Bdellovibrio bacteriovorus HD100: one gene and its partner. The protein of the gene in region 2 interacts with the protein of the main gene of each other region in a pairwise test. Links are inferred from orthologs where the notes say so. Each region holds a gene or a part of one and is shown on either strand. Other genes may lie near its edges. The genes, in order: grxD and BD_RS06025.

The links.
Region 1: the proteins of BD_RS06025 (region 2) and grxD interact in binary tests that used the Escherichia coli proteins (3 or more experiments, as listed by UniProt). The link is inferred for Bdellovibrio bacteriovorus HD100 from one-to-one orthologs.

The regions. Positions count from the first base shown.
Region 1 is NC_005363.1:2,790,068-2,805,382, reverse strand. The notes cover bases 6,265-8,994. They hold grxD (Grx4 family monothiol glutaredoxin), read right to left. Parts: upstream 7,918-8,994; coding sequence 7,612-7,917; downstream 6,265-7,611. Other genes in these bases: BD_RS13200 (LTA synthase family protein), read left to right, coding at 8,295-8,994; BD_RS13205 (BolA/IbaG family iron-sulfur metabolism protein), read right to left, coding at 7,932-8,147; BD_RS13215 (YgaP family membrane protein), read right to left, coding at 7,404-7,610; BD_RS13220 (FAD-binding oxidoreductase), read right to left, coding at 6,265-7,392. Outside these bases: BD_RS13240 (phosphatidate cytidylyltransferase), read right to left, coding at 1-476; BD_RS13235 (sigma-54-dependent transcriptional regulator), read right to left, coding at 476-1,834; serA (phosphoglycerate dehydrogenase), read left to right, coding at 1,945-3,150; BD_RS13225 (fibronectin type III domain-containing protein), read right to left, coding at 3,147-5,873; more of BD_RS13220, read right to left, coding at 6,007-6,264; more of BD_RS13200, read left to right, coding at 8,995-10,232; BD_RS13195 (CBS domain-containing protein), read right to left, coding at 10,234-10,647; BD_RS13190 (DUF4337 domain-containing protein), read left to right, coding at 10,775-11,383; BD_RS13185 (PilZ domain-containing protein), read right to left, coding at 11,380-12,066; BD_RS13180 (cyclic nucleotide-binding domain-containing protein), read right to left, coding at 12,068-13,210; BD_RS13175 (HNH endonuclease), read left to right, coding at 13,321-13,659; BD_RS13170 (substrate-binding periplasmic protein), read right to left, coding at 13,669-14,415; BD_RS13165 (hypothetical protein), read right to left, coding at 14,462-15,115; BD_RS13160 (NHL repeat-containing protein), read right to left, coding at 15,218-15,315. UniProt on the Escherichia coli protein: Monothiol glutaredoxin involved in the biogenesis of iron-sulfur clusters.
Region 2 is NC_005363.1:1,245,508-1,260,769, forward strand. Bases 8,033-10,709 are described here. They hold BD_RS06025 (BolA family protein), read left to right. Parts: upstream 8,033-9,043; coding sequence 9,044-9,376; downstream 9,377-10,709. Other genes in these bases: BD_RS06015 (ParA family protein), read left to right, coding at 8,033-8,418; BD_RS06020 (hypothetical protein), read left to right, coding at 8,431-9,039; BD_RS06030 (hypothetical protein), read right to left, coding at 9,373-9,867; BD_RS06035 (hypothetical protein), read right to left, coding at 9,973-10,233; ettA (energy-dependent translational throttle protein EttA), read left to right, coding at 10,437-10,709. Outside these bases: fumC (class II fumarate hydratase), read left to right, coding at 1-911; BD_RS05980 (hypothetical protein), read left to right, coding at 1,031-1,963; BD_RS05985 (hypothetical protein), read left to right, coding at 1,978-2,418; BD_RS05990 (ATP-dependent helicase), read left to right, coding at 2,441-4,459; BD_RS05995 (PAS domain-containing protein), read left to right, coding at 4,594-5,955; BD_RS06000 (RluA family pseudouridine synthase), read right to left, coding at 5,956-6,642; BD_RS06005 (hypothetical protein), read right to left, coding at 6,639-7,049; BD_RS06010 (hypothetical protein), read left to right, coding at 7,166-7,420; more of BD_RS06015, read left to right, coding at 7,489-8,032; more of ettA, read left to right, coding at 10,710-12,107; BD_RS06045 (DUF4010 domain-containing protein), read left to right, coding at 12,227-12,940; BD_RS06050 (beta strand repeat-containing protein), read right to left, coding at 12,927-15,262. UniProt on the Escherichia coli protein: Transcriptional regulator that plays an important role in general stress response. Has many effects on cell morphology, cell growth and cell division. Acts by regulating the transcription of many genes, including dacA (PBP-5), dacC (PBP-6), ampC and mreB.

The DNA of each region.
Region 1 (15,315 bases), 1.5 Mb from region 2 along the record:
AGGGATATATACTGAATCATGCGCTTGTAAGAGTTTTTCACCAAAGGCACCAGGCAGGAAAGCCCCAGCACCACCATTGGCATGGCATTATAGACATCCAGACGGTCATACCATGCACAGATACCCAATCCGATAATGCCGGCGTAACAAATCATCACGAAGTAACTGCGATGGAACATCCCCATGATCTGGAAGAAGATCTTCGCCCCCAGAATGGCCAGAGCGGTCAGGGCCACCAAGGGCCAAGGTTCCGGCATCCCCATGGCAAGGAACATCAGTGGCGCGGCAATCAGCCAGGATTTGATGCTGGCCCAGGATTGAACGAAGTAATAGTTCTTCTGACGGAAGAAAAAGACGATCAGGCCCGAAGCAAAGATGATCGACAGAACGATCAGAACTGTCTGGCGGTAAATGTGGTTTTCCCAGGCCGTTGGCATGGCAATGCGGATGGGAAGATCCAGAGCAAAAAAATCCATTACGAAGGTTCCTCTTCAATTTTGTAGTCTTTGATTTTCTTGTAAAGGCTGGAACGCGATATTTGCAAGACGCGCGCAGCCTCTTCAATGTCCGTGGTCTGTTTCAGGCAGGTCTTGATGGCGTGGGCTTCAAATTCCTCGACCAGATTGTTTAAACCTTTGTTGAAATCAATGACTGTGTAAGACGGGGCGCTGGGCGCAGTCGCTGCCGGCTTCAGCCAGGCCGCCACATCTTCGCCGCGAATAAAAGGCAGTGGCGAAGTCAGGCTTAGCTGTTCGCACACGCGTTTTAGCTCACGCACGTTTCCGGGCCAGTTGTACTTTTTCAAAGCTTCCAGTCCGTCTTCAGTGAAAGACTTGTTACGGCGCGGGCGTTCCGCATCCAGGAAGTGCGCGGCCAGTTCGTTGATGTCTTCAAGGCGGTCCCGCAGCGGAGTCAGCTGAATGCGCTGGGACGCCAGACGGTACAAAAGGTCTTCGCGGAATTCTCCGGCGGCGACCATTTTTTCCAGCGGTTTGTTGCTGGCCACGATCACGCGGGTTTTCACCTGTGTTGTTTCTTTCGCGCCGACTTTGCGAACTTCACCGGTTTCCAGGAAGCGCAAAAGTTTTGCCTGCTGGGTCAGAGGCAGAGCCTCGATTTCATCCAGGAACAAATCACCACCGTGGGCCGCTTCAGTCAGACCCACTTTATTTTGGTCCGCGCCCGTGAAGGCGCCTTTGATATGACCAAACATTTCGGATTCAAAAAGATTTTCGGGGATGCTGGCGACGTTCACCGCGATGAACGGGCGTTCGCCTTCTTGTTCATGCAGCAGGCGGGAAACAACTTCCTTACCGCAGCCGGTTTCACCCTCGATCAGAACAGGGCTGGTTTCACCCCGCAGATCGGCGATGCGTTTTTTGATTTTTTGTGAAGCTTGGGACGTTCCCACCCAACGCGTGGATTTGCGGTTGGCAGCAGGGTCCACACTGCGCAGATCCCACAGGGCTTCGATTTTTTCCAGCACCAGCAGAATTTCTTCCGGCATCAGGGGCTTGGCTAAAAATCTTTGGGCGCCGGCTTTCAGACAGCTTTCCATCAGGGGACGGCTCAGGTCCCCGGACATCGCGACGACTTCCAGTTGATTGTTGTGCTTGACCAGTTTTTCGATCACCGTCGGGCCCACGGCTTTGGTAGAGCCCGGCTCCAAATGCATATCGACGAAAGCCGCATGATAAAAACGCTCGTACTGAATGGCTTCCAAAGTGGGAGCTGAGAAAACCTTCCAATGGTTCGGCAGGGACAGCTTCAACGACTGATGAATCAGTGGATCATCATCGACGATAAGTAGAGAGAATACTCGAGTTGTTGCCATAGGACTTTAGCATACCCCACGGCCCTTAATTAGCCATCATTAGCACGCCTCGTCACCGTGAATAGTGACGAAGGACGGGAACAGAGTTACCATTTTCTAGTGGAGGCCCTATGAGCGCTCAAAGAATCTTGTTGGTTGAAAACATTCACACCGTTGCGAAGGAAAGGCTGGAGGAAGAAGGCTACAAAGTCGATCTTATCACACATGCTCCTTCCGAGGACGAACTGCTGAAAATTCTTCCGAACTATGATGTGCTGGGGATCCGTTCTAAAACGGAAGTCACCAAAAAAGTTCTGGATTCCAACAAGCATCTGGTCACCATTGGCTGCTTCTGTATTGGAACAAATCAAGTGGACCTTCTGACCGCGCGCGAGCGGGGTATTCCGGTGTTCAATGCTCCTCATTCTAACACTCGTTCCGTGGCGGAACTGGTCATTGCGGAAATGATTTCATTGTCCCGTCAACTGGGCGACCGAAACACCCAAGCTCATTTGGGCGAGTGGGTGAAGTCTGCCGTGGGTTCGAAAGAAGTCCGTGGCAAAACATTGGGGATCGTGGGTTATGGTCACATCGGAAGTCAGGTCAGCATTCTGGCTGAATCCATGGGCTTGAAAGTGCTGTTCTATGATGTGCTGAAGAAACTTCCACTGGGGAATGCCATGGTACAGAACTCGCTGGAAGATCTTTTGCGCAGTTCAGACTTTGTGACATTGCACGTGCCTGAAACTCCGGAAACCAAAGACATGATTGGCGCCCGTGAACTGTCGATGATGAAAAAAGGCAGCTTCCTGATCAACGCCAGCCGTGGCACCGTGGTGGTGATTGACGATCTGGTGAAGTCCCTTCAGGAAAAACATCTGGCGGGTTGTGCGATCGACGTGTTTCCGGAAGAGCCGGCATCGAACAAAGAAAAATTCAAATCCCCATTGCAGGGAATTCCCAACGTGATTCTGACTCCGCACATCGCGGGCAGCACGGAAGAAGCCCAGTATGCCATCGGCCTTGAAGTGGCGGAAAGCTTCCGTCGTTATCTGAAAATCGGTTCTTCGCCGGGGGCGGTGAATTTCCCGAATGTGGATCTGCCCGTGAAGCAAGGGACATCCCGTATTTTGAACGTGCACCGCAATGAGCCGGGTGTCTTGGGTGAAATCAACGGCTTGATTTCCAAAGCCGGTGCGAATATCGAAGGTCAGTATCTGTCGACGGATGAAAAGATCGGTTATCTGGTCATGGACTTGCATTCAAGTCAGGCGCACACACTGGCGGCGGATATCGAGAAACTTTCCCGTTCCATCCGCACACGCGTGGTTTACTAGTTCTGAGTCGTCAGTGCTTTGACTTCTGAAGTGGAAAGCTCCTGATCAAAAATCAGGAGTTCTCTTATGTAGCCTTTGATTGGCAAATTCGTCCCCGACGTTCCGCCTGAGAAAAGATAGGCATCCGTATTTGTGGAAGGCTCGTAACCCGATAGAGTTCCTGTTGAGGTCGTTGGGGTTGCTGTTGTTGCCGTGGAAGTGATCAGATTTCTTTTCGCCGACCCACCAGTATTCAGTATCATCGCCTGGCCAGGCGAGCTTGTGCTCAAGGCAGGGCCGTTGGTGGTTTCTAGTGTGGAGGAGTTCAGTGCCGAAGTGACTGTCCAGGCACCTCCGGCCGTGCGACCAATTTCAAACCCTTCCAGCCCCAGGGCCTCTTTTTTTCCAAATGACAAAAGTGAAGCTGCAGTCGCCTGGGTGGTAAAGGTAAAATGTGTATAAACCGTCATCGCAGTTGGCGTCGGAAAATCAGGAACAATCATGGAATCATCAACACCGTCGGCTGTGATGCGCAGGATTCCGCCGGACAGGGTGACAACGGGCTGGCGATTTGGATCGGTCTGGTAGGCGTGTTTTCCCTGAGAACCCTGGTCGTACCATGTCACCAAACGCCCGGTCGTGCCAGCAAAGGTTGTTAAATACGGGTCGACCATTCCATGCGAATCAAAATAGATGTCAGTGGTGTTATTGTCGGAGATGCGACGAACCGTCAGTGCCGGGCCAGAATAGTTGCCACGTTTTCTCCAGGAGTAGATTCGGCTCGGAGTCGGCAGGGCCTGCATGCTGATGTTCAGAGTGCGGGTCGCTTGGCCGTCAGTGGCATTCAGCAGGATACCGGATTGTCCATAGATTCCGGGGCTGGATGCAATTGAAACAGAGCAGTTCAATCCTGAGCCACCCATGGAGATATTTCCGTTGGGTATGACTCCGGTGTTTGAGCTGGTCGCAGAGGTGCCACTGCAGTCAATGGTATCTTCAGGATCCGGGTCCGCAATGGTGAATTTTCTGGTGTAGGTGTCACCAAAAGTAACGGCATTAAAGGCTGTGTTTACTGCCAATGCCGGGCCTTGTATCGTGATGTTCGGCTGCGTGCTGACAGGAGTGGCTGACTGGCTTGCAGAGGCGGTCGTCCCATAGGCATTTACGGCTTCAGCGCGGAAATAGTAAAGGGTGCCGTTGGTCAGGTTTTCGACAATGTACGGTGAGGTGGCAGAGGTGGAAGCCACAGTTGTGGGTGGATTCGTGGTGCCATATTTAACCGTGAATGAGTTTGAGCCACTTCCGCCAGTCCAGGTGAGTGTGATCTTTTTGTTGCCAATACTGCCACCTGTAATCGAAGAAAGTGTAACGGCCGCCGGCGCGGCAAGACTGCAGGCGATGTTGCTGGTGGCAGGGCCCGTGCCCACTGAATTGATCGCTTCGATAGTGTAGTTGTAAGTCCCGCCGGAGAGGCCTTCTTCCGAGCAGGTTCTGGTTGATATGTTTTCACAAATAACAACATTCACACTTGGATTCACAATGCGGCGAACGGTGTAGGTGATGGGTGGGGCACCGCTGGCCGGGGGCATCCAGTTCAAGGTGCATTTGCCAACCTCGGGAACTGTCACCGTCGGAGTCAGTGGCACTGTCGGAGGAATGTTCGGAGTGGCGCTGAGTGTGTTGGTGGAAATTTTTGATCCCTGCGCATTGGTCGCCGTCACCGAGAAGTGATAAGGAACCATGTTCGTCAGGCCAGTCACCGTGTACGGCGAAGTGGCGGCCGCCGAAGCGACAGTGGAAATATCACCGGCACTGGTGCCGTAACGAACGGTGTAAGCAGTGGCAAGATTGCTGGCTTCCCAGGTCAGTGCCACGGTTCCATTGCCCGGAGAAGCCGTCAGCATCTGAAAAGATCCCGGCAGGCCCACAGCACACGACACGGCGCTGGATTTGGTCCCGGTGCCAGAGGTGTTGGTGGCCTCCACTGTGTATTCGTAAGTGCCAGCAGCAATGGTTTCTTCGCAAGTCAGAAGGGGTGTGTCGGTACAAACTGCAACGTCAGTGGTGGGGCTGGTGATGCGACGGACGGTGTACAGGAAGGGAGCCGTTCCAGTTGTCGGTGCTCCCCAAGTAAGGGTGCATTTGCTGGAGTCTGCCGTCGCCGTCAGGTTCAGAGGGGCGGACGGCGGAGGGCTGGGTGTGGCGCTCAGGGTGTTCGTGGATGTGGCTGTGCCGGCGGCATTTTTCGCGGTGACCGAGAAGTGGTAGGTCGTGCCGTTGGTCAGGGCAGTGATGGTCTTTGCCGTGGTCAGCGAGGTTCCGGCCGAGGTGGTGATGTTGCCGGCGCTGGTGCCGTACATCACGGTGTAGGACGAAGCTTCCGGGCTGGCGTCCCAGGTCAGCGTCACTTCGGTGTTTCCTGGAATCACAGTCTGCAACTCAAAGGCGCCGGGCGCACCCATGTACGGATAACTTTTTTCAGAAGTGGAATCCACCGTGCCGATGTCATTGCTGGCCGTGACGCGGAAATAGTAAGTCGTGCCCGGCACAAGTCCGCTTTCAATCACGACCGGGGATTTGCTGGCTTTGATGGAGTTTGTGTAAGTGCCAGCAGCAGTTCCGTATTTTAATTCGTAAGAAGAGGCGCCCTTGGAGGTGCTCCAGGAAACTAGCAACTGTGAATCAAAACGCTGAATGGTCGCAAGATTGAATGCGCCCGGAGCTTCCGTTGAAGGTTGATTCAACGGATCTTCCTCACCTAACGGTTTGGTACACGAAACGCACAACAAAAATAGAAGAAGTATAAACTTACGCACAGCCCTTTCAGTCTATCAGTGCAGACGGGAAAGAGCCATGGGTGCAGGTCCTAGGGTGGGTCTAGATAACTTTGCCCGGATTGATGATGTTGTCCGGGTCGAAGACTTTCTTAATCCCGCGCATAAGCTGGATTTCAGCTTCCGAGCGAGTGTAATTCAGGAAGGTCTTTTTGGTCAGGCCCACACCGTGTTCAGCCGAGATGGATCCTTTGTACTTTTTAACCGCATCAAAGACCATCACGTCGACCTTGCGGCATTCCTTGACGAATTCTTCCTTGGTCATGCCCTCGGGGCGCAGGATATTGATGTGCAGATTCCCGTCGCCAATGTGGCCGAACCAGACCACTTCCCAGTTCGGATAAGCTTTGGACAGGACCTGGTCCAGGTCTTCCATGAATGGCGGCACTTTGGAAATCGCCACCGCGATGTCGTTTTTGTACGGGGAATATTTCGCCAAAGATTCAGAGATGTCCTCGCGGTATCTCCAGAAGGTCTTGGCTTGAACTTCGGACTGGGAAATCACGCCGTCCAGAACCCAGCCTTCTTCCAGGCACTTTTCAAACACACCCAAAGCATGTTCCTGGTCCTGTTCATTGCGGGTTTCAACTTCCGCCAGAACATAGAACGGGCACTCGGTCGCCAGCGGAGCCGACAAACCCGTGCTGTCCAAAACCTTGCGCAAAGCTTTGTCCGAGAACATCTCAAACGCCACCAGCGGAGTTTTCGTTTTGAATTCCGCAAAGATCTTCATCACAGCATCCAGGCCGGTCACACCCATCACCAAAACATTCATTGGCGGGGGATTGGCAGCAAGCTTGATGGTCGCTTCGGTGATAAAGCCCAAAGTTCCTTCAGAGCCGATGAACAGGTGGCGCAGATCATAGCCGGTGGCATTTTTCACCAGGCCGTTGTTCAGCTCCAGGACGTCCCCGGTGCCGGTCACCACCGTCAGTCCGACAACCCAGTCACGAGTCAGGCCGTAACGAACGACTTTGATGCCGCCGGCGTTGGTCGCGATGTTGCCACCCATCTGGGAAGATCCGCGGGCTGCAAAATCCACCGGATAGAAAAGCTGTTTGGAATGCGCAAACTGTTGCAAAGCTTCAGTCACGACACCCGGTTCAATCACCACGGTTTGATCCACGGAATTGAACTCTTTGATTTTGTTCATTTGATCAAAAGACACGACCACTTCGCCGTTGGTGGCGACTGCGGCGCCGGAAAGACCTGTGCGGCCTCCGGAAGGGATCAGAGCAATTTTGTTTTGACGGGCCCATTGGACCAGCGCAACCACATCAGCGGTGGAGTGAGGGAAAACAATGGCGCTGGCTTTGATGTCGAAATAGGTTGTCCAGTCCCGGCCCCAGTATTTCAGACTCTCTTCGTCGGTTTTGATTTGGTCTTTCTTCAAGATGCTTTCAAGGTCGCGGAGAGCTGTGGTGGACATGTGCTACAATCCTATTCTTCGTTGATCGGGCGGTGATAATCTTTCAGAGTTCTGATTCTAAAGAAAGCATAGACGGGACACAAGCCCCAAGCGGCCGTGATCAGACCATAGACCCCAATGTACGCCCAGAAAGGACCGCCTGCCACAGCGTAAGCGGTCAAACCCACGCCGAACAGAAATCTTAGAATGCGGTCCCACAGGGCGACATTGCATCTCATACTACTTCAGAAGTTCCTGAAGTTCGCCGGACTGGTACATTTCCATCATGATGTCGCTGCCGCCAACCAACTGGTGGTTGATGTAAAGCTGTGGAATTGTCGGCCAGTTGCCGTACTCTTTGATGCCCTGACGGATTTCGTCGTCATCAAGTACGTTCACATCGTGGAACTGAACGCCCATATCCTGAAGGATTGCGCATGCACGAGCAGAGAATCCGCACATAGGGAACTGTTGAGTCCCTTTCATGAACAATACGATTTTGTTACCTTTAACAATCTGATCAATTCTTTCGTGAGTCGTTGCCATTTTTACGGTCCTTTTTATGATTTAATCTTAGTCTTGATTGAAAGGGCATGAACCTCTCCGGTCTTCAATTCTGGACCAAAGCAAGCCATGACGTTCTGGTGCTGCTGAATGCGGGTCATGCCGGCAAATACAGTGCTTTCCACGAACACTTCCCAGTGATCCTGAGTTCCGGTCAGATCGAAAACTTCGATCGTGGATTGAGGATAATGCTTCTCTAAACGTTCTTTCATTTGTTCTGCTGTCATAGAAGGGGAAACTAGCAGAGGGGCCCTTCTCTGTCCAGCCTTCGCCTTGGCAGGCCGAAAAGGCGGACCTGCCAGCCGAAGCTTTGGTGTAGGAGGATTGAATGACGCGCTAAGCCAGTGTACTATGGCTTCATGTTTGGACCGTCCTATCGCCTGATTAAGATATTCTCTCTGGTATTGCTGACTGTGCTCTTCTATTTCTTCGCAAGGGCCGAGTTCCTTATTTGGAATTGGAGTTTATTCAAAAACAAACCCGTTCAGGACATTTTGTGGTCCTTTATTGTGGGTCTGCGCTTTGATGTGGCAGCCATTCTGACCTTGAGTGCTCCTTTGATTTTGCTGGCTTTTGTGCCGTGGCCACGGGCCTGGAACGGGATTTGGGCCACGAAGACCTGGGTGATTTTCAGTTTATTGCAGGTGCCGTTTTTGATTCTGAACTTGGGGGATACTGAGTTCATCAATTTTGTGGGTCGTCGTTTCACTTTTGACAGCTTGTTTGTGGTCAATGAGATCCCCGGCAAAGTCTGGAACTTCGTCAGCAGCTACTGGCTGCTGTTTTTGGTGAACTCATTGATTGTGCTGTTGTTTGTTCTTCTGGTGCGCAAAGTGACGCTGTCAGGTTTTGAAAAACTGCAGTGGAGTGCGAACGGCGGAAAAGAAAAAGCCAAGCTGTGGCTGGCCCATGGCTTCCTTTGCTTCGTGGCGCTGGCAATTTCTGTGATCGGTATCCGTGGCGGGCTTCAGGCCAAACCCGTCAGCTTTGTGAATGCCAATGTCTTTACCGCGCCGCTGTTGAACAATCTGGTGCTGAATTCCACTTTCACTTTTATCAAAAGCTACGGCGCCAAGGGCCTTAGCAAAGACAAGTATTTCGACGACAAACACGAAATGCTGTCTTTGCTGAATGGTTCTTTGCGTGGTTCCCTGATGGAAGGCCGCCGCCCGAAAGCCCCCCAGAATGTGGTGATCATCATTCTGGAAAGCTTCGGTGAAGAATACATCGGACCGGTGAACGGAAAGTCCTACACTCCGTTTTTGGATTCTTTAAAAGCCAAATCACTCAGCTTTGAAAACGCCTATGCCAATGGCCGCCGCTCTATCGAAGGGGTCGGGGCGATCATGGGTGGCATCCCGGCGTTGATGAACGAGCCGTTCATTTCCTCGCATTTTACCTCGAACTATTTCCTGGGCCTGGGCACACTGCTGGCACCAGCCAAATATTCCACCAGCTTTTTCCATGGCGGGCACAATGGAACCATGTACTTTGATTCCTTCATGCAAAGTGCCGGGGTGGAAAAGTATTTCGGTGCGCGCGAATACGGCAATGTTGCCGATGATGACGGTGTCTGGGGCATTTGGGATGAACCGTTTCTGCAATGGATGCTGACCCAGGTCGATCAGCTGCCGCAGCCGTTTATGACTTCGGTGTTCACGCTGAGCTCGCATCAGCCGTACAAGATTCCGCCACAGTATAAGGAGCGCTTCAAGGAAGGCCCGATTGAGATCCTGAAAACGGTTGAATACACCGATTTTGCCCTGGAAAAATTCTTTACCGAGGCCGAGAAAAAACCGTGGTTCAAAAACACGCTGTTCATTGTGACAGCGGACCACGCCTCCATGCACTACCGTCCCGAATTTGAAAACGAACAGGGGAGCTATCGCATTCCACTGTTCCTGTATCACCCGGGCTTTAAGTTCCCGCAAGTGGACACGAAGATGGTCGTGCAGCAGATCGATATTCTGCCGACGGTGTTGGATTTCCTGGGAATTTCAGACAAGGATCAGAACTACCTGGGAAGTTCCATTTTCGTCCCGGGTGACAAGACGGCCGTGAACTTCATCGACGGCCGCTATCTGCTGTTTGCAAAAGACTATTTCCTGCGCTGGACGCCCGGGCAGGGCCCCCCGCAAATGTTTGCCATGGCTGACCGCGCGACCGAGCACGAGATCCCGGCGGAGCAGCCCGGGACTTCACCACGCCGGCATGCGCTGGAAAAAAAGCTTAAAGCCACCATCCAGTACTTCAACGAAGGCATGTGGGACAATAAGCTTTATTATCCTTCAAAATAGTCTAATGGGAAACATGGGACAGGATTTCGTGGGACAGGCTCTGGTCCCGCGCCTTGCTGGCGATGTCCCCCAGGCTGAGCATTCCCACCAGTCTTTTTTTATCGTTGATCACCGGCATGCGACGGATCTTCTGGGATGCCATCATTTCGCCGACATCCAGCAGGTTGTCCTCCTCAAAGCAATATTCAATTCCCTTGCTCATGCATTCGCTGACTTTGGTGACGTTCGGATCCAACCCTTTGGCGACCACGCGCAGGGTGATATCGCGGTCGGTGATCATGCCTATCATCCGGTCGTTTTCCTCGATGGGCAGGCAGCCGTAATCCCCCCGAGCCATCATTTCGGCGGCTTCGCGCACCGTGCGGTCCCGGTTGATATATTCTGCGCGTTCATGCATGACGTCTTTTACTTTCATGGGAAACTCCTTTTTGGTTGAGTCCCTATGATATTTCTTTTGCCGAAAAGGCAGCGGTGTATTTTGTCATTTCAAGGGGCAAGAAAAAGTTGACTGACACAGAGAGGATGCTTTTAAATCTTTCGTCATGTCAGACGATAATTCTTCTAATTTTGAAATTCGTTGTGGTGTTGTGATCGCTGTTTTTGCCGCGGTCATGGCGGTGAGTGATCTGGTTGCGGGCAAGTACGGGGATGATGAGATTATCGGAACCAATGAAAAAGCCGCAGCTTACATGTGGTACCAGTCGAAAAGTGTGAAAGAAACGCTGGTCGAAGGGGAAAAGTCCCTGCTGGAAAGCCTGAAACAGGCCGGAGCTTTGAAGCCGGGAACTGAAAAGGCCATCGACAATCATCTGGTCACTTTGCAGAAACGCATTCTGCGCTATAAAAAAGAAAAAAATGAAATCCTTCGCGGGTCTCAGACCGTGGGGCAGGACAACTGGGTTCAGGACATCAATGGCGAGCTGGGCAAAATTATCGGCGCCCAGGAAATGGAATCCCATCTGGCGACGCTGTCGGTTGCCGGGGACCGCTTTGATATGTCCAGTTTGTTCTTCCAGTTGTGCCTGGTGCTGGGGGCGATGAGCTTGATCCTGAAAAAAGAAAGCCTGCAAAACGTGTTTTTTGCAGGCATGTGTATCTTGGGAATGGTCGGCACGGGGATTTCCCTGTGGGCCTATCTGGGTGTGGCTTAACCCGTACGACGGAAATAGATATCGCGTTGCAAGTCGGTGAGGGAGGCCACAATCTTACCCTCGCTGGCATTGGCCATGTGGTTGAACTCCACGCCTAAAACCAGGGTCTCGTCATTTTTGACACGGATGTTTTTAATCAGCCCCTGAACGACGATCGGGTCGCGGTCGCCCAGGAAGATTTCGGCTTCCACAAGATCTTCAAGGTGCAGATCAGCTTCGGTCTGAGGGATTTCCACAGCGCAGCCTTCGGTGGAAAGATCCAGCAGACGGCAGGTGTGTGAACACACGGACTGATTCAGGTAAGTCACCACAAACTCAGCGGAATAGTCCGACGGAATCACATAGCGATAGTTTTTTCTTTTTTGAAGATGGAACAGATTCAGGACCGTCAGGGTGACATTGTTGTCGTTGATCACCGGATGGGTTTCAAACAGGTATTTTTCACCTTTGATTGAAAAGCTGGCGGTGAACCTGGCGGAATCCTCTGTGTTCATGGCTGTGGATTCCGGGGGGTGACATTTGATCTGCAGTTTGTCGTTCACGCCCATGGTGCGAAGGGTGATGCTGCGATCGAATTTGTCCCTCAGGACAATCGACTCATTGCTGTTCACCAGACGCTGCAGCAGGTTCTGTTTTTCAGCTTCATTATGAATGGCTTTGAAAACGATCAGAGATTCACTCATTTTACGCCGCCGCTGTCATCTTATGTCCACACTCGTGGCAGAACTTGGCTCCGGCCTGAACCTCGACACTGCACGCAGGGCAGGACGGACCACTGGATTTTTTCTTCGGCTTTTCTTCTTTTTCGTCCATGTCGACGAAGCCTTTTTCGTTCCATTTTTCAATCTCGCGCAGCATCTTCCAGCTTTGCAGGATCGAGCGGAACTCTTTGACTTCAAATTGCAGGACCACGCCTGAACCGGCGTTTTTGCGTTTCATGAAGACACCTTTGCCTTCCAGACGGGCAAAGTGGTCGTTGTTCAGGTTGATGCCGATTTCCTCTTTGCAGAATTCGCTGAACTTGGCGAAATCAACACCGACGATACCAAAACGGTCCGGCTGTTCATTTTCGGACAGCTTCAGGATCGCGCCCAGCATCTGCATGCACAGTTCATCGACCTTCAAAAGGTCGGATCTTCCGCCTTTGAAATAGTAGTACTGATAGAATTCAAAGAAGCTTTCGACCAGGCCCAGATCCAGGAAGTGAACCTTCTGGATTTCCTCCGGTCCATCCGGATTTGTCGGGTCTTTGCCCATTTCATACAACGCCAGCTTCAGCTTCACCAGAATGTTGATAGCCTGCTCGATGCGTTTCGGGGAATCCCCCATCACGCGCTGGCAGTATTGCTTCATCATGTTCCAGTCCACAATCACGCGACCGGCCTGGGATCTGTCACCTTTGTGATTGGCGGTGTGGAAGACCGCGCCGTACACCTTGGCGACCTGATCTTCAGGGCAAGGGGACGAATCTTTTTCCATTTTACTGGAACGAACATCATTCATCGCCAGACGAAGGCGGTCTGCTAGGGACTTGATGATCACCTTCAGCATCTGTGGGGCGCCTTCGTATTGTTGCTTCAGGGTTTCAACCGGAATTTCCAGCACCTTGGTTTCAGTGGTCGCAACCGCAGACGTGGGGTGAGTGGCTTGCCCCAGAATCACCTGATCACCAAGAATGTGAGAAGAACCCAACTGGAAAAGGTCGATGGTCTTTTTCCCGCGGATCAAACATTGATTCGCACCACCGGATTGGATCAGATAAACGGCCGTAATTTTATCGCCGTCTTTATAGATCACTTCGCCTTTTTTAAAGGTTTTTACAGACATAAAATCCCACTCCTTAAAGAAATCACATGCTTATATCGGTTGAAAGGGCCCTAAAATTGAGTTCGGGCGGGGGCTTGCGAGGTCCAGTTTCATACGTTATAAAGAGGCGGATGGATTACTTCTTTTCGGCCGCTCCTCCGGAGCATCAAAAACGTGAAAAAGCCAAGGCCCGGGAGCTTCGCCAAAGCCAATGGTGGAAGCAGGAACTGGGCAAAGGTCTGTGCTATCACTGCGGTAAGCGTTTCAAACCGGCCGATCTCACAATGGATCACCTGATTCCGATTGCCCGCGGCGGCAAATCCAACAAGAACAACTGCGTTCCATCCTGCAAGGACTGCAATAGCAAGAAGGGCTATAAGACCCGCGCGGAAATGGCGCTGGAGGAACTAAAAAACTCTTCTGCTCCGGTCCCCTCTGAGGACCAAAATGAACAAGACGACCAAGAATAGAAATGCCTATTAAGGCGTTTTTTCCTTTTCAATCTGACGAAGATAGTCTTCGATGTGCTTCTTGAATTCGTCCGAACCCTCATTGATCAGCTTGATAATTTTTGCCGAGTTTTTGGTTTTTTTAAGGGCCACCCCATAGCGTTCAATGACGATGGGTTTGGAGTTGATCTGCAGCTTGTTTCGATACTTTTTCAGCTTCGGGTCGGTGGCCAGCAAATAACGAAAAACAAACGCATCTGAAAATATATAGTCCACTCTTTTGGTCGCCAGTTTCAGAATGTTGTTGTTCTGGGTGGTGGTCGTTTCAATTTTCAGTTTGCCCTGATCGGCCAGCTCTTTGACTCCGGGGCGAAGTTCGACTCCTTGCACATTTCCGGCCACGTATTTGCTCAAGTCCTGCACTTTGTTCCATTCAATGGGATGGTCTTTTCGCTCGGCCAAGACCCAGGGGCTTTCAAGATTGTATTCTGAAAACTCGAAGAGATCGGCGTTTTCAATGGCGCGATAGGGGGCATAACCATCGATCAACGGGTCGGTCTGCGCCTTCATTTTTGCCCGGACCCAAGAGGGGGCAAAGACCACATTCAGCTCATAGCCGCCTTTCTTTAGTACCTTGGCAAGAGCGAAGAAAATAGCCCCCTTGTCGGGCAGGGCTTCGGCCATATAAGGGGGAGCCTCATGAGTGATGAGGGTGATGGTAGTTTTGCTGGTCGCATGAGATGTGTTCGCAGACAGGAACAGCGCTAAAATAAGCATCCTCATTATAACCGCCATGGGAATTCCTCCGGAAGTATTTTATATATTATGGAAGTCGGCTTGTTACCACTGCCAGAATATAGGAATCCGCCTTGGTGTTGGAAAACAAGGGACTGAGCCACAGAATTTGCGTAATGATTTCGTTTCTTTCCAATGAAGTGGTTGCGCGGATGGTGTGTTCCGGGGCGGTCGCCTTTAAAGTGCGCATCGGACTTTGCGAATAGAAAAGTCCGATGTCTGACTCGAGTTTTTCCTGATCCTCCGGAGAGCGCTGGTACAGATGATACCATTTGCGGCAATAAAGGTCTTCAAGTGAATAGCTGCATACTTCAAAGAATTTCAGACTGCGGAAGATCTGAGTTTGCGCCTGCGTGTAGATTTCAATCAGGTGATGGGGCTGAATTTGTTCCAGAATAAACGGATCCACGCTGACGCCCAGACGATGGATGGCTTTTTCCGTGAACAATCGGGTGTCCTTCAAACTGCCGTTCTGGGATTTCACGTCGGTGCAGACTTGAAAGTAAATCAGGATGTCTCGTAGAACCTGCTCTTGCTCTTCAGCGGTGAGGAGATTGAAGTAAGGCAGGGTGGCGTGCCCATAAGGGCGCACCAAAAGTCCTTCTTCTTCGATAAGTGCACTGATGTTCTCGCTCAGAATTTTAAAACGTGCATGACGACTGAGCCCGGATGAAGACTGCATATAAAAGAGTTTAGGCACAACTCTTTGGTTTTGCCAAGTTACAGACAGTATTTAGATTGCTAACGGTGTGCTGGATAAGTTTATTTAAGTCGAAGTTGCATCTTATTTAGCCAATCGCACATTGTAATGGTCACCGCTGGAGATGTACATTCCCTCTGGAGTGAAGTGCGGCTGGATGGGTTTTAAGAGCAGAGCATCAG
Region 2 (15,262 bases):
CGATGCTGGAAAAGCTGCACAAAGCTCTGGAAAACAAACAGAAAGAATTTAAAGACATCGTGAAAATCGGTCGCACCCATTTGATGGATGCAACCCCCCTGACCCTGGGGCAGGAGTTTTCCGGTTACAGCACCCAGGTGAAACACTCCATCCAGCGCGTGAAAAACACCTTGCCGCATCTGTACGAGCTGGCATTGGGCGGGACGGCGGTGGGAACGGGTTTGAACACGCATCCGAAATTTGCGGTTGAAGCCGCTGCGGAAATCGCTCGCGAGACGGGGATTGCCTTTGTTTCGGCTGAAAACAAGTTTGAAGCCCTGGCGGCCCATGACGCTTTGGTGGAAGTCAGCGGGGCGCTGAACTCGGTCGCGGTGTCCCTGATGAAAATTGCGAACGACATCCGCCTGCTGGGTTCCGGCCCGCGCTGCGGGATCGGGGAGCTTCATTTGCCCGAAAATGAACCGGGAAGCTCCATCATGCCGGGCAAAGTGAATCCCACCCAGAGCGAGGCTATGACCATGGTCTGTGCCCAGGTGATGGGAAATCACGTGGCCGCCACAATTGGCGGGGCGACGGGGCATTTTGAGCTGAACGTGTTTAAGCCCGTGATTGTGTTCAATGTTCTGAATTCCGTGCGCCTGTTGGCGGACGCGGCAGAATCCTTCACCGATCACTGTGTGGTGGGCATTGAAGCCAACCGTAAACAGATTCAGAAGCATCTGGAGCAGTCTTTGATGCTGGTGACGGCACTGAATCCTCACATTGGCTATGACAACGCAGCCAAAATTGCCAAAACTGCCCATAAAAACGGCACAACACTGCGCGAAGAAGCCATCAATCTTGGACTGCTCTCTGGCGAAGAATTTGATAAGATAGTAAAACCGGAAAACATGGTCGGCCCCAGCCGATAGAGCGTGAGCTGAAGCTCGGCTCCAGCCAGCGGGCGCATAAGCTGAAGCTCGGCTCTAGCCGGCAGAGCTGAAGCGCCGGCAGGCGCGCAAGCTGAAGCAGCAACAGAATTTGGAGAAATATGAACCCACTATTGGCAAAAGCGGACTGGATGAATCGTGACGACATCAGACCCTATGTGTTTGTTCGTCCCGAAAATCAGATCGCTCAGCCGGGTTCTGTGCATCGCAATGACTGGTTCACTCAGTCTCCCGTCTTCAAAAACCCTCTGGATGTGAAAGAACTGGCGTTTGCCGATCGTATTTACTCTTTGGAAGAGCGGGCCTTCGGGCCGTCAAACATGGCCATGCCTCGCTGGGTCTTTTATGACTGCGCGGTGATGCCAGGGTTTGTGGCGGGCTTTGCGGCTCGTCCTTCGGCCCTTTCTAAGGCGGCGCGTGAGGCGCTGGACCCCAAAAAGTTCCCGGCCAGCCTTTCTCCGATCAAATCCTCCGGGGTTCTAAAAGAGGTTGAGTCCCTGGATGACATGGACTGGATACCCTTGTCCCTGTTTATCATCATCCCGACGATGCATAAGGGCGAGTGGGTGGCGCACAATCTGTGCTCTGTGAACTCACTGTTGCCGAAAGAGGAGCAGTTTTACGGTCTGGGTTTCTTGTCCAAGGCCTTTGGTCTTTGGTACGCCAACGTGGAGCAATGCTCCGGGATGACCCAGTGGGGGAGTCCGGCTTTGAAGCTGCACTCGCATTATGGTCATTTAGAGGTAATTGGGGCTTACGCTCCGGTGCATTCTCATGCTAAAACTATTACTTACCGCGTACAGGTAAATACCCAGTGCTGGGAAAAGTTCTTTAACAAGGAACCGGATCTGGCCTTTCTGGAAAACTACGGACCGACGGGCACGTTCATCGATCCGAAACAGGAAGTGAGTATGTTGAACTTCCAGCAGCGCATTGAGCGCGGAGAGGGCCCTTTCTACCTGAGTGCAGGGGAGATTGCCCAAAAGAAGCTCGACGAACAATTGATGATTTATAGTTTGAAACAACAATACTAGATAGGAAGATATACATGTCCATGAATACCCTGCCACCGGTCGCGAAGTCTTTTTTTGCGTTCTGTAAAAAATGTGATGCCGACAGATACCACGTTGTCCTGGCTCACACTTCGGCGACTTCCGCAAAGATCAAGTGCGAGATCTGCGGTTCTCAAAAGACGTATTCTCTTCCTAAAGCTCAGACTAAAACCGGCAAGCCTTTGACAGGTGCAGCGGCGAAAAAACGTGAGCAGACCATGAGCTCCCGCAAGTCCAGCCACCGCAATGAATACGACATGCTGATGTCGAACGACGGCGCGGCGACGGCGACTTACAGCATGAAGGGCAAGTTCGAAAAGAACACCAAGCTGCAACATCCTAAGTTCGGCCTGGGCTTCATCAAGGACGCTATGACTGATAAAATTGAAGTTGTGTTCGAAGACGAAGTTCGTACTTTGATCCATAACCGTCAGTAATTTTTTATAGAATCGAAAATTAATGGATTGGTTTAAGGGGCTTAACCCCGAACAACAAAAGGCCGTGAAGCACAACTTCGGGCCTTTGTTGATTTTGGCGGGTGCCGGTTCAGGCAAAACGACGGTTCTGGTTTCCAGGACAGGACGACTGATTTCAGAGCGTGTGGCACAGGCTCAGGAAATCTGCGTGCTTACTTTTACCAACAAAGCCGCGCGCGAGTTGAAACATCGCGTGGGTGCAAAGCTGGGAAGCTCCGGCTCGGGCATGTGGGCGGGGACCTTCCACTCGTTCGGATTGCAGATTTTGCGCCGATTCCACAAGCATGCGGGGCTTTCCCCGTATTTCGGCATTGTTGATCAAAGTGACTGTAATGCCATCGTCAAAGATCTGATCAAAGACATCAAAAACTCGGGCAAAGACAAGTTCGATGCCGACAAGATCCTGAACATGATCAATGACCGTCGCACGGGCATGGCCCCGCAGACGGAAGCCTTTGACGAATATCACGAGATGGTGGAAGTCCTGACTCCGAAATTCACCAAACGCCTGGAGCATCTGGGGGTTGTGGATTTCGAGGGGCTTTTGATCAAGCCTATTACGTTGTTTAAAGAAAATCCTGAAATCCTGGAAAAAGTGCAGGGCATGTTCACGCAAGTGATGGTCGATGAGTTCCAGGACACCAATCGTCTGCAGATGGATCTGATCGCGCAGATCGTGAAAAGCCACAACAACATCGCGGTGGTGGGGGACGACGATCAGTCGATTTACGGCTGGCGTGGGGCGGAAGTGAAGAACATCCTGAACTTCCCCCAGGAATTCACACCGTGTGAAGTGATCAAGCTTGAGCGCAACTATCGTTCTTCCGCTGAAATTCTGGCGGTGGCGAATGCGGCGATTTCCAAGAATAAAAACCGTCACGGCAAGATCCTGCGTCCGCAGGTTGCGGAAGACACCGGTCAGTTGCCGGAATTGTTTATTTTGGATCGTGAAGAGGACGAATGTGAATTCGTCGTCACTGAGATTTTGAATTTCCAAAGACAGGGTTATTCCTACAAGGACATGGCCGTGCTTTATCGTTCCAATACGCAAGGAGGCTTGATTGAGTCCTCGTTGCGTCGTGCGAACGTGCCCTATCATATCTCAGGGGGCACTTCGATCTTTGACCGTCGCGAGATCAAGGACCTGATGGCTTATCTGAAGCAGGCTTTGGCTCCGAATGAAGTGTCCCTTCGCCGTATCATCAATGTGCCTTCGCGCGGGATTGGTGACACTTCCATCGAGAAATTGAGTGAATTTGCACTGAAAAAACGCATCAACTTCGTCGATGCCTGCCGTTTCTGGCAGGAAGCGGGAGTGCAGGACAAAGCCGGCGCCGCCATTGATGATTTGATGATGTTCATTGAAAATCTTCCGAAAAACATCCTCGATTTCCAGGTGGGTTCTTCGCCAGGGGCGAAGATGGTTCAGATTTTCCAGGACATTGGTTACCGCGAATACGTTTATGGAACGGCCGCGGACCCCACCAGTGCCGAAAAAAAATGGATGGTCGTCGAGATTCTGGGACGCATCCTGGATTCATTCCTGGGCCGTCGTTCTTATGACGTTGAAAACATCAAATCCTTCGTGGATTGCATGCTTTTGCGGGATGATCTGTCCGAAGAGGAACTGGAAAACAAAGTTCAGCTGATGACCTTGCACGCCTCCAAGGGCCTGGAGTTCCCGGTGGTGATTTTGGCGGGCCTTGAAGAAGACCTTCTGCCGCACAAGAATCTGGGATCTGACATCGATGAAGAACGTCGTTTGTTTTATGTGGGCGTGACCCGCGCAAAAAAGCGTCTGGTGATGTCGCGCTGTCAGCAGCGCAAGAAGAACGGCGCGGTTCGTCCGGTGGCGCCTTCACGATTCCTGCTGGAGCTTCCTAAAGAGCTTTACACAGAATTCCCTCTGGGAGCTCGACCTGTGGTCGGGCAAGAACGCGAGGATTTAGTGGCAAGTTTCCTGTCGAAGCTGGACAGTAAGCTGGGAACGGGCAAGAAGTAGCGATTTTCTCTCGAGATCCGAATCTATTTTGATCTGAAGCCTGAGCAACCATCACTTTCGTGAATGAGTGCTAAGGCTATGTCCGGGAAGTGCCGATCAAAAAACTGTTAAAAAGTTTTTTTCGAGAGGATTCCATGAAACGTCCCGTGCCCACCCAAGCTGAAAGCCCTTTCGGGTTTGATGAGTTCTTTTTTTCAACAACCGACAAACGTGGCGTTATCCGTTATGGAAATGATGTCTTTGTTCGTGTCAGCGTTTATCCCAAAGAATCCATGTTGGGTGCTCCGCACAGTCTGATCCGCCATCCTGACATGCCTCGTGCCGTGTTTAAGGAATTCTGGAGCTTTCTGAATCAGGGGAAAGCCGTCGGAGCATACGTTAAGAATCTGGCCGGGAACGGCAGTTATTATTGGGTGTATGCGTTCGCCTTTCCGATTGGCGATGGGTATTTGTCTGTTCGATTCAAGCCCTCTTCAGAGTTGTTTTCAGTTGTGCAGGGTCTTTATAAAGAGGTCCTGGCTTACGAGCAGCAGGAACACAGTCTGGAAGAGTCCCATCAGCACTTGCTGCTGAAGATCCAAGAGGCCGGGTTCCCTGACTATGAAAGCTTTATGATGAAGGCTGTCATGGAGGAGCTGAAGGCCCGGGCTGCCCAGGTGCTGGCCTCTGAATCCAGATCGTCCGGAGCCACCGGTGCCAGTCAGATCACTGCGGTCACAAATTCCACCACACGCAAGCTGAATGATGTTTTTGATAAGCTGCGGGACTTTCAAGGGGCCAATCAAAGTCTTGAAAGTGCTATGGGTCGTCTGGATCAGGGCTTTCAGCAGCTGAAGTTTATTTCCATCAATATGAAAATCGCGGCTGCCAAATTTGGCGAGATGGCGGCAAGTCTGGGTGTGGTTTCCCACGAATTTTCAGTGTTGTCGGGCACTATTGAAAAGCACCTGGGCGGTCTTTCCGGGTTTGTTGAGGAATTGTCTAGTGTGATTCAAAAGTGTGTCTTGCGTGCAGCGGCCCTGAATGTGCAGATGCTGATGGTGGACTTTTTTGTTCGCGAATCCATCGCCAAGCTGGCAACTTCAGAAAACGCTTTCGACGAGATGCTGCAGAATCAGAAGGCCTTTTCCGATCTTTTTGCCCAGTATTGCCAAAATCTCGATAAAGAGTTTTCCGAGCTGAAAAAAAGCCTGTCCGCGATTTCCTATGAGATGCTGGAAGTGGCCAAGTTTGTGACCGGACTTGAAGTGGTTCGTCAGATGGGGGCGATTGAGTCGGCGCGAACAACTGAGATTAGAAACAGTTTCACGCACTATCTGGAAGCAATGGATGATTTTATTCAGTTGCTGCGCGAAAGTACCGGTGAAATCGGCCGGGGTGTGACTTCCCTGGCCTCAAATTCCGAATTCATTGTGTCTTCCATTCGCAATATTTCAGGAAATGTGGATCAGATCTTTGCTCTTGCTTCCTCGCAAGAGCAGCAGAAAGCCGGCTAATCAGCCTTTCATGGCTTCCTTGAATTCTGGCGGCAGCGGGGCTTCAAAAGAGTGTTTATAGCCATTGATCATCACGGTCATGCGCGCTGCGTGCAGGAACATGCGTTTGGTTTGGTAAATATTCGCCATGCGCTCGTTGTACTTGGGGTCACCATAACGAGTGTCACCCACGATGGCATGCCGGATCAGGGCCGTGTGTTTGCGGATCTGATGCTGGCGTCCGGTGATCAGGCGCACTTCCACCAAAGAAAAATACTTATTGGCTTCAAGGACTTTGTAAAGCGTCCGGGCCTCGACGCGGTCTTTTAAAAGCCCCTGCGGATTTTTGCGTCCTTCAGCTTTGTCGGAAATAGGTGTGTTCCATTCCTGCCAATCGGTGCTGACAGGAAGTTCGCCTCGCAAAAGTGCGTAATAAGTTTTTTCAACTTTGTGTTCTTGAAACTGCCCGGAAAGATTGGCGGCGGTTTCGGCATCCAGTCCCACCAGCAAAAGGCCACTGGTTTCCTTGTCCAGACGATGTACGGGGTGAATGTCCTGATAGGTTCCCGGTGTCAGTTGCTTTTTTAGAAGTGTGCGCACATCGGGTGGGTCATTGTGAACAGAAACGCCCGAAGGTTTGTTGATCACCAGCCAGTGTTTGGATTTTTCGACAATGGGTATTTGGATCGGTGCGGACGGGCGGCTCATGGGATCTCCTTCAGGATTTTCTGCACCTCTTCCGGGGGCAGATCCTGAGTGGTCAATGGACTTTCAAACAGGGCTCTTTCTTTACGGGAGATCGCCAATGAATGCACGGAAATTAAAACAATCAGGTTGAACAGGAATCCGCCCCAGCTCAGGAACAGGAAAAAAGTTCCCATAAGCAGGATGTTCTTTTCATAAGCTTTCAGGTTCTGCTCTTCAGCACCCTCGTTGAAGGGCTCGACATCCGAGCGGGACTCGCGCCAGTAAAGTCCGACTTTTTGCAGGTTGTTTTGCAGCTGTCGGTACGCAGGGGCTTTGACCTTTTTCCGGTGTATCCACAAATGCAGTCCGGTGACGGAAGCCGAGGGAATCCAACCGATGACATAGGCGGCGGCAAGTTCGGGTGCCATAGAGGTCCTTTCAGGAGCTTTTCCAGCTTATTCCCTTGGTTGATTCTTAGCAAGCCAGAGCCCGGGGGTTTGAGGCAGCAAAGGGTTGCGGGGCAAAATACATCAAGGGGGTGTCTATGAATCCGAATATCAATGAATTCCTGGATTTTCTGGAAAAAGAGGATGACACGGATTATGGCGACTTCAAGCGTGAGGTGGACCTGCATCTGATGCAACTGGCAGAGTCCCTGCGCCCCTTAAGTAATGAACAAGTCCTGCAATTACGCCGCATGCGCGAGCAATTACTCTGGTCTTACAAGGACGATATCGAAGAAATGCGCTCGTTGTTGAAACAAGAGGTCAGCCACCTTGAAGAGTTTGGCCCCCGATAAGTTGGTGCGCTGCGTGTTTCCAAGCTTAAAACCCCCTTGTAGGCTTGAAGGACTGACGGAGGTCCTTCATGTCCACTTTGGCGCAACAGGAGTTTTGCATTACTCTCAGCGATTTGGCCTCGTTCATGGAGATTCCTCCAAATCAAATCAAGGCCAAGGCTGAAAAAACTTTGCAGCGAAAGATCAAATCCCCGTGGCTGCTTCCCGAAGAAGCCCGTCAATTGTTGCTGGCTGAAGGTTACAAGTATCCCCACAAGGTGATTTCTATCCAAATGCTTAAAGGTGGGGTGGCCAAGACCACGTCCGTCCTGAACATGGGGCTGCGAGCCGCCATGTACGGCGCACGCGTGCTATTTGTGGACTTGGATCAGCAGGCTAATTTGAGTTTCGCTTTGGGTGTCGAGGACGAGTCCCTTCCAGTCTGGGTGGACATCGTCGAAAAAAAGAAAAGCATCGATGAATGTGTGCGTTTTATCGAACCGCACGTGGATTTGATTCCGTCCAGTCTGAACAATTCGGTTTTGGACCGGGTGTTGCTGAACTCCAACCGCAACTGGTCTTTGGCGGTGAAAACCCCGCTGGAAAAAATCAAACACCGTTATGACCTGATTCTGATCGACACAGCTCCAGCCCTGAGCGCCACGAACACCGCTGTGACCGTGGCTTCCGACGAGGTGATTTTGCCAGTGAACCCGGACAAGTTCGCCTTTATGGGCCTGCAAAAGAACCTGAGCGAACTGGAAGACATCCGCAGCGACTTCAGTCTGGAGTTCTCGCGTAAAGTTCTCTTTACCAAATTCGATGGACGTGAGAAGTTCAGTCATGAGCTTTTACAAAAGTGCATAGAGTCTTTTGAGGACTCGCTGATGAAGGGCTATATTCGAACTTCAGCAGAGGTGAAAAACACCGTGCGCTCCGGCAAGAGTCTTTATGCCGGAAAGTCTCCGATCAAAGCCGACTATGATTTTGTAACCCGTGAAATGTTGGGATTTGTTTAAAAGGAAGTAAACATGCCAGAGATCAAGCATTACGACGCAAAGAAAAAGCATCATCATCCAAAAAAACGCCGTCCTCATCACGAGGCGCAGGCGGAAATCGACGAAGCCACTGAGATCCGCGGTGACGCCGAAGAAATCATCGATGAGGCCCACGCCACAGGGGGCGAAGCTAAAGCCACGATGAAGGAGGCAAAGGCCACAATGGAGGCCGCTGATGAAATCAACACGGAAGCGCAAAACGAAGGCGTAAAGGCCGAACAAACACTGCGTGACGCTCATGAGATGGAATCCGAAGGTGCTCCGGCTTTTTCTGAAGACACGACCGATTCTGACATTCATCACAGCGAGGAGAAGGTTCACCTGGAGTTTTATGGCAGTGAAATGATCCGCCAGAAAGCCCCGAAAGTGATGGAAATCGCAGACACGGTTGCTGACGAGTGGAAGAAAGACGGGCAGTTTGAAGGCTTGCCTGTGGGAAATCCGATCGCGCAAATGGCGGCAGCCAAAGCTTTGCGCACAGCCAAGGATGTTGATAAGAAGCTGGAAGAAAAAGGTGTCTATGCCATGGCTAAAATGGGCATCGATCTTATCAAATCAAAAATCGAAAAAAGAAATCACTAGATAGATGTCCAAAAGAGAACAACGCATCCGCGAAATTCTGAACCAGTCCCTGGCTCCGTTGGAGCTGGGGGTGGAAAACGAAAGCCACATGCACTCCGTCCCGGCCAATAGCGAGACGCATTTTAAAGTGCTGGTGGTGTCTGAAGCCTTCGAAGGAAAATCTCGCATCGACCGTCAACGCATGGTCAACGATCTGTTGAAGTCCGAACTTCAATCAGGCCTGCACGCTCTAACACAAAAAGCTCTGACTCCGACAGAGTGGCAAGCTCAAAAAGACACCTTAAACTTCGTCAGTCCGGAATGCCTGGGCGGGAGCAAACACGATCGTCGGTCCTAGGGCGCGGGTTTTGGCTGGGGCTTGGGGCTGTCTGAAATCAGGATGAGTTTCACTTCTTTCTTTTTGTTGGACTGAGGGAAGTTGATTTTTGCGGAAGTGCGAATCGTTGAGATGAAGTTTGGATTGTTTTTAGCGGTGCATTTCGAGATGTCGAGAGTGACTTCAGAGAAGGACATATAGTCCGAGGCTTCTTTTGCGCTGATGACTTTCGCGCAAGTGAGTGCATTGATGTTTTCATCGATTTTTTCACCGCCACAACCGATATTCGAAGGCACTTTATATTCCGCCGTCCACTGCTGTAAAGCCGGGCCCTGAGGCAGGCCATAACATCCAATAATCGGCGCACGCTCGACAAAGAACGCATCAGATTCAGTTCCATCCGACTGAATATGTTGCACGACGAGCGCAACTCGATCATTGCCATCCACCGTCGCATGAACTGTTGAACCAAGAATCGAAATCCCTAAAAGCATTCCCGCAGCAAAACGCATATATAGTACCTTTGTTCGTTGAAAATAAATTGGAGCCAGTATTGATCAATACCAGGTTGATTGCGGCGAAATTTATTCAGATTTGCGTGAAAACAAGGCGGGCGATTACTCGTCGAATTGATTAAGCTTGGACTTCAGCTCACCCAGAAGGCGTTTGACTTCCTGCAGCTGCTCTTCGTCAGGGGACACCTTGTTGGCAGCTTCTTCTGTCAGGGTTTCCCAGGTGTTCAGGGCGTGCTTTAGGTCGGAGTTCAGGTTGCCGAACAGGGATTTTTTGGACGACGGCTCACGCTTCTCCGGTTTTTCCGGGGAATTCGGCGTGTCAGTATTCGAATTTTGCTGCCGCTCTAGGTTGCCGCCACTCATTAAATGCTTATTTCTGTCCGTAATTTAAGCTCAGTGCTTATTTTTTGTGCCGGAAAACCGGCTTTCTATCAGAAGCGCATCCTGCGCTAGGGGCGATAGTGTGATAAATGGAACTCCATTTGACAAGCGTTTTCGGGCTGGTAAATTACTTCGTTTATAGACGAAGTCAGGGCCGAATCCGGTCTTTTTAGGAGTGTGACGTCATGTCTCAAGAGATTATCTACACAATGAAGGGCGTAAGTAAAGTATATCCTCCACAAAGATATGTGTTGAAGGATATTTATCTTTCTTACTTCTATGGCGCCAAGATTGGTGTTTTGGGTCTGAATGGCTCTGGTAAATCCACTTTGCTCAGAATTATGGCAGGCGTGGACAAGGACTTCCTGGGGGAAGCTTTCCCTTCCAAGACAATGAAAGTCGGCTATTTCGAGCAAGAGCCTCACTTGGATGAAGCACTGACAGTGAAAGAAAATATCTTCGCTGGCATGGGCGAACTGCCGAAAGTGATGAAAGAATACAACGCGATCAACGACAAGTTCTCGGACCCGGATCTGGATCCGGACGAGATGAACAAGCTGATCGAAAAACAGGGTGCACTTCAGGAAAAACTGGAAGCCCTGGGTGCCTGGGACGTCGATCAAAAGATCGAAATCGTGATGGACGCTCTTCGCTGTCCAGATGGTGATCTGCCGGTGACAAACCTGTCCGGAGGTGAAAAACGCCGTGTGGCTTTGGCCCGTTTGATCATGTCTGAACCAGATATTTTGCTTTTGGACGAGCCGACGAATCACCTGGATGCCGAATCGGTGGCGTGGCTTGAGCAATATCTTTCCAAGTTCCCGGGAACTGTTATCGCGGTCACGCACGATCGTTATTTCCTTGATAACGTGGCTGGCTGGATCCTTGAATTGGATCGCGGTGAAGGTATTCCTTGGAAAGGGAACTATACTTCCTGGCTGGAACAAAAAGACAAGCGTCAGGCGAACGAAGCCAAAGATCAGGCTCGCAAGGCCCGCACGCTGGAAAAAGAGTTGGATTGGATCCGTCAGGGCGCCAAAGCTCGCCAGGCGAAATCCAAAGCTCGTATTTCTAACTATGAAAACCTGTTGAAAGAGGCTTCTCCGGAAAAAATCCAGGAGATGTCCATCTACATCCCGCCAGGACCTCGTCTGGGCGATATCGTGGTGGAAGCGCATAACATCACCAAAGCCTACAACCACAAAGTTCTTTTGGATGACGTGAGTTTCACAATTCCAAAAGGGGCGATCGTGGGTGTGATCGGTCCGAATGGCGTGGGTAAATCCACGTTGTTCCGCATGATCACAGGCAAAGAGCAGCCTGATTCCGGAACATTCAAGGTCGGCGAGACAGTCAAAATCGCCTACGTTGACCAGACCCGTGAAACTCTGGATCCGAACAAGTCCATCTACGAGGAATTGTCCGGTGGCGCTGATGTGATCCAGTTGGGCACGCGTGAAATCAATGCGCGTCAATATGTTTCCTGGTTCAACTTCTCGGGTTCTGACCAGCAGAAAAAAGTCGGTCAGTTGTCCGGTGGTGAACGCAACCGCGTGAATATGGCAAAAATCTTGAAGCAGGGTGCGAACTTGTTGCTTCTGGATGAACCGACGAATGATCTGGACGTCAACACCATGCGTGCGCTGGAAGAGGCGCTGCTGGAGTTCGGTGGATCTGCCGTGGTTATCTCGCACGATCGTTGGTTCCTGGATCGCGTGTGCACGCACATCATGGCCTTTGAAGGTGATTCCAAGATTGAATTCTATCCTGGAAACTTCACCGAATACGAAGAAGACCGTAAACGTCGTCTGGGCGAAAATGCGGGACCAAAACGCATTCGCTTCAAAATGGTGTAATGAAAAACCAGTGGGTGAGAGCAGGGTTATTCCTGCTCTTTCTTTTTGTGGCTTCACGATGGGTCCCACCGCATCCGGTGGACCCCTGGGGACTTTTCCGTCCTCAGAAAATTCTTTTTATGTTTTTCGCCCTGTCAGCCCTTCAGGTGGTGGGCAAGGCTTTTTCAATTTGGATCGGCCGGAAAGCCGGCGTCATTCTGACCGGTTTTTTGGGTGGTTTGCTTTCCAGTACAGCGACCACCGTCACGTTGGCCAAAGAAAGTCACGAACCCGTAGGATCGCAGACTCTGCGTCTGGCGGCCCTGCAAAGTGCGATTTTGGCGATGCTGGTTCAGGCCGCGGTGCTAATCAGAGCTGGAGGAATTGCAGCTTTTGAGTTGGTGGGGCTGCATTTTGCGATTTTGTCGCTGATCACTCTTTCTTTGATTGGATTGTTATGGCGGCGCAAACCGCAATCACATCCGGTGATTGCGGGGACCGAAAGAATACTCGATATCCGATCTTCATTAAAACTCACGGTGTTCATTGTGCTGATTCTGTCGGCTTCCAAACTTGTGCAAGAGTGGGCGGGCAGTCAGGGGTTGATGATTCTGACTTTTGTGATCTCGCTGTTTGAGGTGCATGGATCTTTGATTTCGACCTCTCAGCTGCTTGCGGCGGGAAAAGTCGATGGCTTTCAATATGAGCGACTTGTGGAAGCCTCTTTGATGGCAAGTTACGTTTCAAAGTTTGCGCTGGTTGCGACGATATCAAGTTCGGGGTTTCGCAAAAAGGCCTTAATGACCTTGGCCCCTGGGATGTTGTTTATACTGTTGCATCTTACCAGCAGGTGAAATTTGTATTGTTTATGCGGCCGAACATATGCTCCACACGCCAGTTTGAAACGGCGGGGTCATAGTGAAGGGTCGCAAAGACTTGTCCCATTCCAATAGCCAATTCTGTACCTGCAGAGTTTTTCAAAGACACCTGCCATCCACTCCACTCCAGATGAATAGCTCCATTTGAACCCGTGGTATGGAAAATAACCTTATAGGGGCCACCCCAGCTAGTTGCGATAGAGTCGAATTTGACTCCGGCATCAGGGCCGGCATTGCAACCCGTGACACTGTCTTGCAGGATAGGGCCGCCAGCCACCCACTGGTGCATTTCACCCTGGTGGGCCAGAACATAGGCATTGGTCCACGGCATGGAGGCCGTGACTCCACCCGAGTTGCGAACCGCCGAAATAATTCCGTAGTTGGGTTGTTTAATCCCGCCGTTAACATCCATTTTTGCAGTCGGAGCGCCGACACCAACACCGACGTTGCCGTTTTGATCGATGACGACCTTTTCTGTGGACCCGGTTGCACCGTTGTTGGTGGTGTTGAAGATGATTTTTGCCCCGCCGGCCGACGCCGTATGTGCCTCGGTGGCAACGAAGTTGATAGAGGCATTTCCGCCGGATTGGTATTGGGTCCCGTTGTAAGCAAACGCAGTAAGACTGGTGAGGGATTGTCCGCTGGTGACGGCTGTCGGAGCGGCGAGAGTTCCGGCACTTTGATAGCCGGAGAATGTGGCCATTTCGATGGTGCTAGAAACGAGTGCGGATATGCGGCCGCCTACGTCGGTGCCTTCGCCAACGGCCTGAATGCCCGCGCGATTCGGGTGTACTGCTGATGACGGCACACGCGTTGCCACCTGCAAAGGCACGGCGGGAGCAGGGGTGCCGATCCCTACAAGTCCTGAGCCGGTTATTCTCATGCGTTCTGAATCTGTTCCTGCCGCGGCTGTATAGAAGCGCAAGTTTCCGTTCACGGCTGTGGCAAAGTCTGTTTCAGCCGAAGAAGAAATGCGTGCGCTATAGGCGTGTGCGGTATTATCCCAACCGCGGAACGCCAAAGTTCCGATAGTGTCGTTGGCCAAAAGGGGATTGCGGGTGGTCGTTGTGCCGCGGGAACGCGTCAGGCTGATTTGCGGAAGGGCTGTTTCGGAATTCACACCTTCCAGATAGATGTCGTCCCCATAGTCTGTTCCGTCCCCCACGATATGCAGACGGCGGGTCGGCGAAGTGGTGCCGACACCAATCATCCCGTCACTGGCCAGACGCAGTTTTTCAGTTCCGTTCACGCTGAAGCCCAGTATGTTGGTGCCCGGGAACATTCCGGATGTGCTGTATCCGCCAAAGGAATATGTGGGATTTGCCGCCGTGAACGAACCTCCCCCCAGCCGCATCAATGGTCCAAAGGAACCATTCAGGGTCAATGAGGTGGAGCTGAGATCCATGGCCAGATTTCCGCCCGAAGTGAACTTCATAATTCCACCGTTGTTGGAAATCCCGGTGTTCGGGCTGTTTGTGAAAGTCAAAGAAGGTGAATTCCAAGCGCCATCGGCAAGGTAAACCTTACCTGCGCCCGTGATGTTGTAAGTTGCCATGTTCAAATGGGTTGTGGCCGTGTGATTCCCCAGATTGTCGCCCGTAGCCGGCAGCAATGCCGCCGGAACTTTTCCGGAGCCATCCAGTTCTACCAAATTCCCGGCAGAGGTGCCGAAGTTTTTCGCCGCTGCGGTTCCCAGACCGGAAACCTGCGTGCTGCTGATGGCAATGTCCGCACATGAGAATGTGTCGGTGATCGAACTCCAGTTCAGGGTTTTGTTGGCTGTTGCGCAGGCTGCTGGCATTTGCGCATTGCCAGTGACCGTCGAACGAAGCTGGCCGAAGCCAAAGTACTGAGTGTCCCACTTTGTATTGTCGTAAACCAGAACCTGTCCCACCAGTGGAGTCGTCGCGGCCACGGCTGTGCCTTGGATTTTTTCAACTTTGGTGTTGCTGAGGCCCGCGGTCGAAGTCACATCGCCAGCGACATTCGGAAGATCGGTTGCCGTCGCATTGGACGCCGCTGTCACAAGACCCTTGGCGCTGACGGTAACGCGGTTGTAAGTTCCGGCCGTGACACCCGAATCGTTGAGTGAAATCGCCGGGGTCGTTCCACCCGAGCTTGCCAGCGGTGCCGTGGCCGTGACATCTGTCACGGTGCCTCCGCTGGTCGTGACGGTGGTCCAAGACAGTTTTCCTGTGCCGTCAGTCTTTAGCAACTGACCATTGGTGCCGTCAGCCGCAGGCAGTTCATAGCTGCTGTTTCCGGAAAGAGCAGGGGCCTTCAGCTCCACATAGTTTG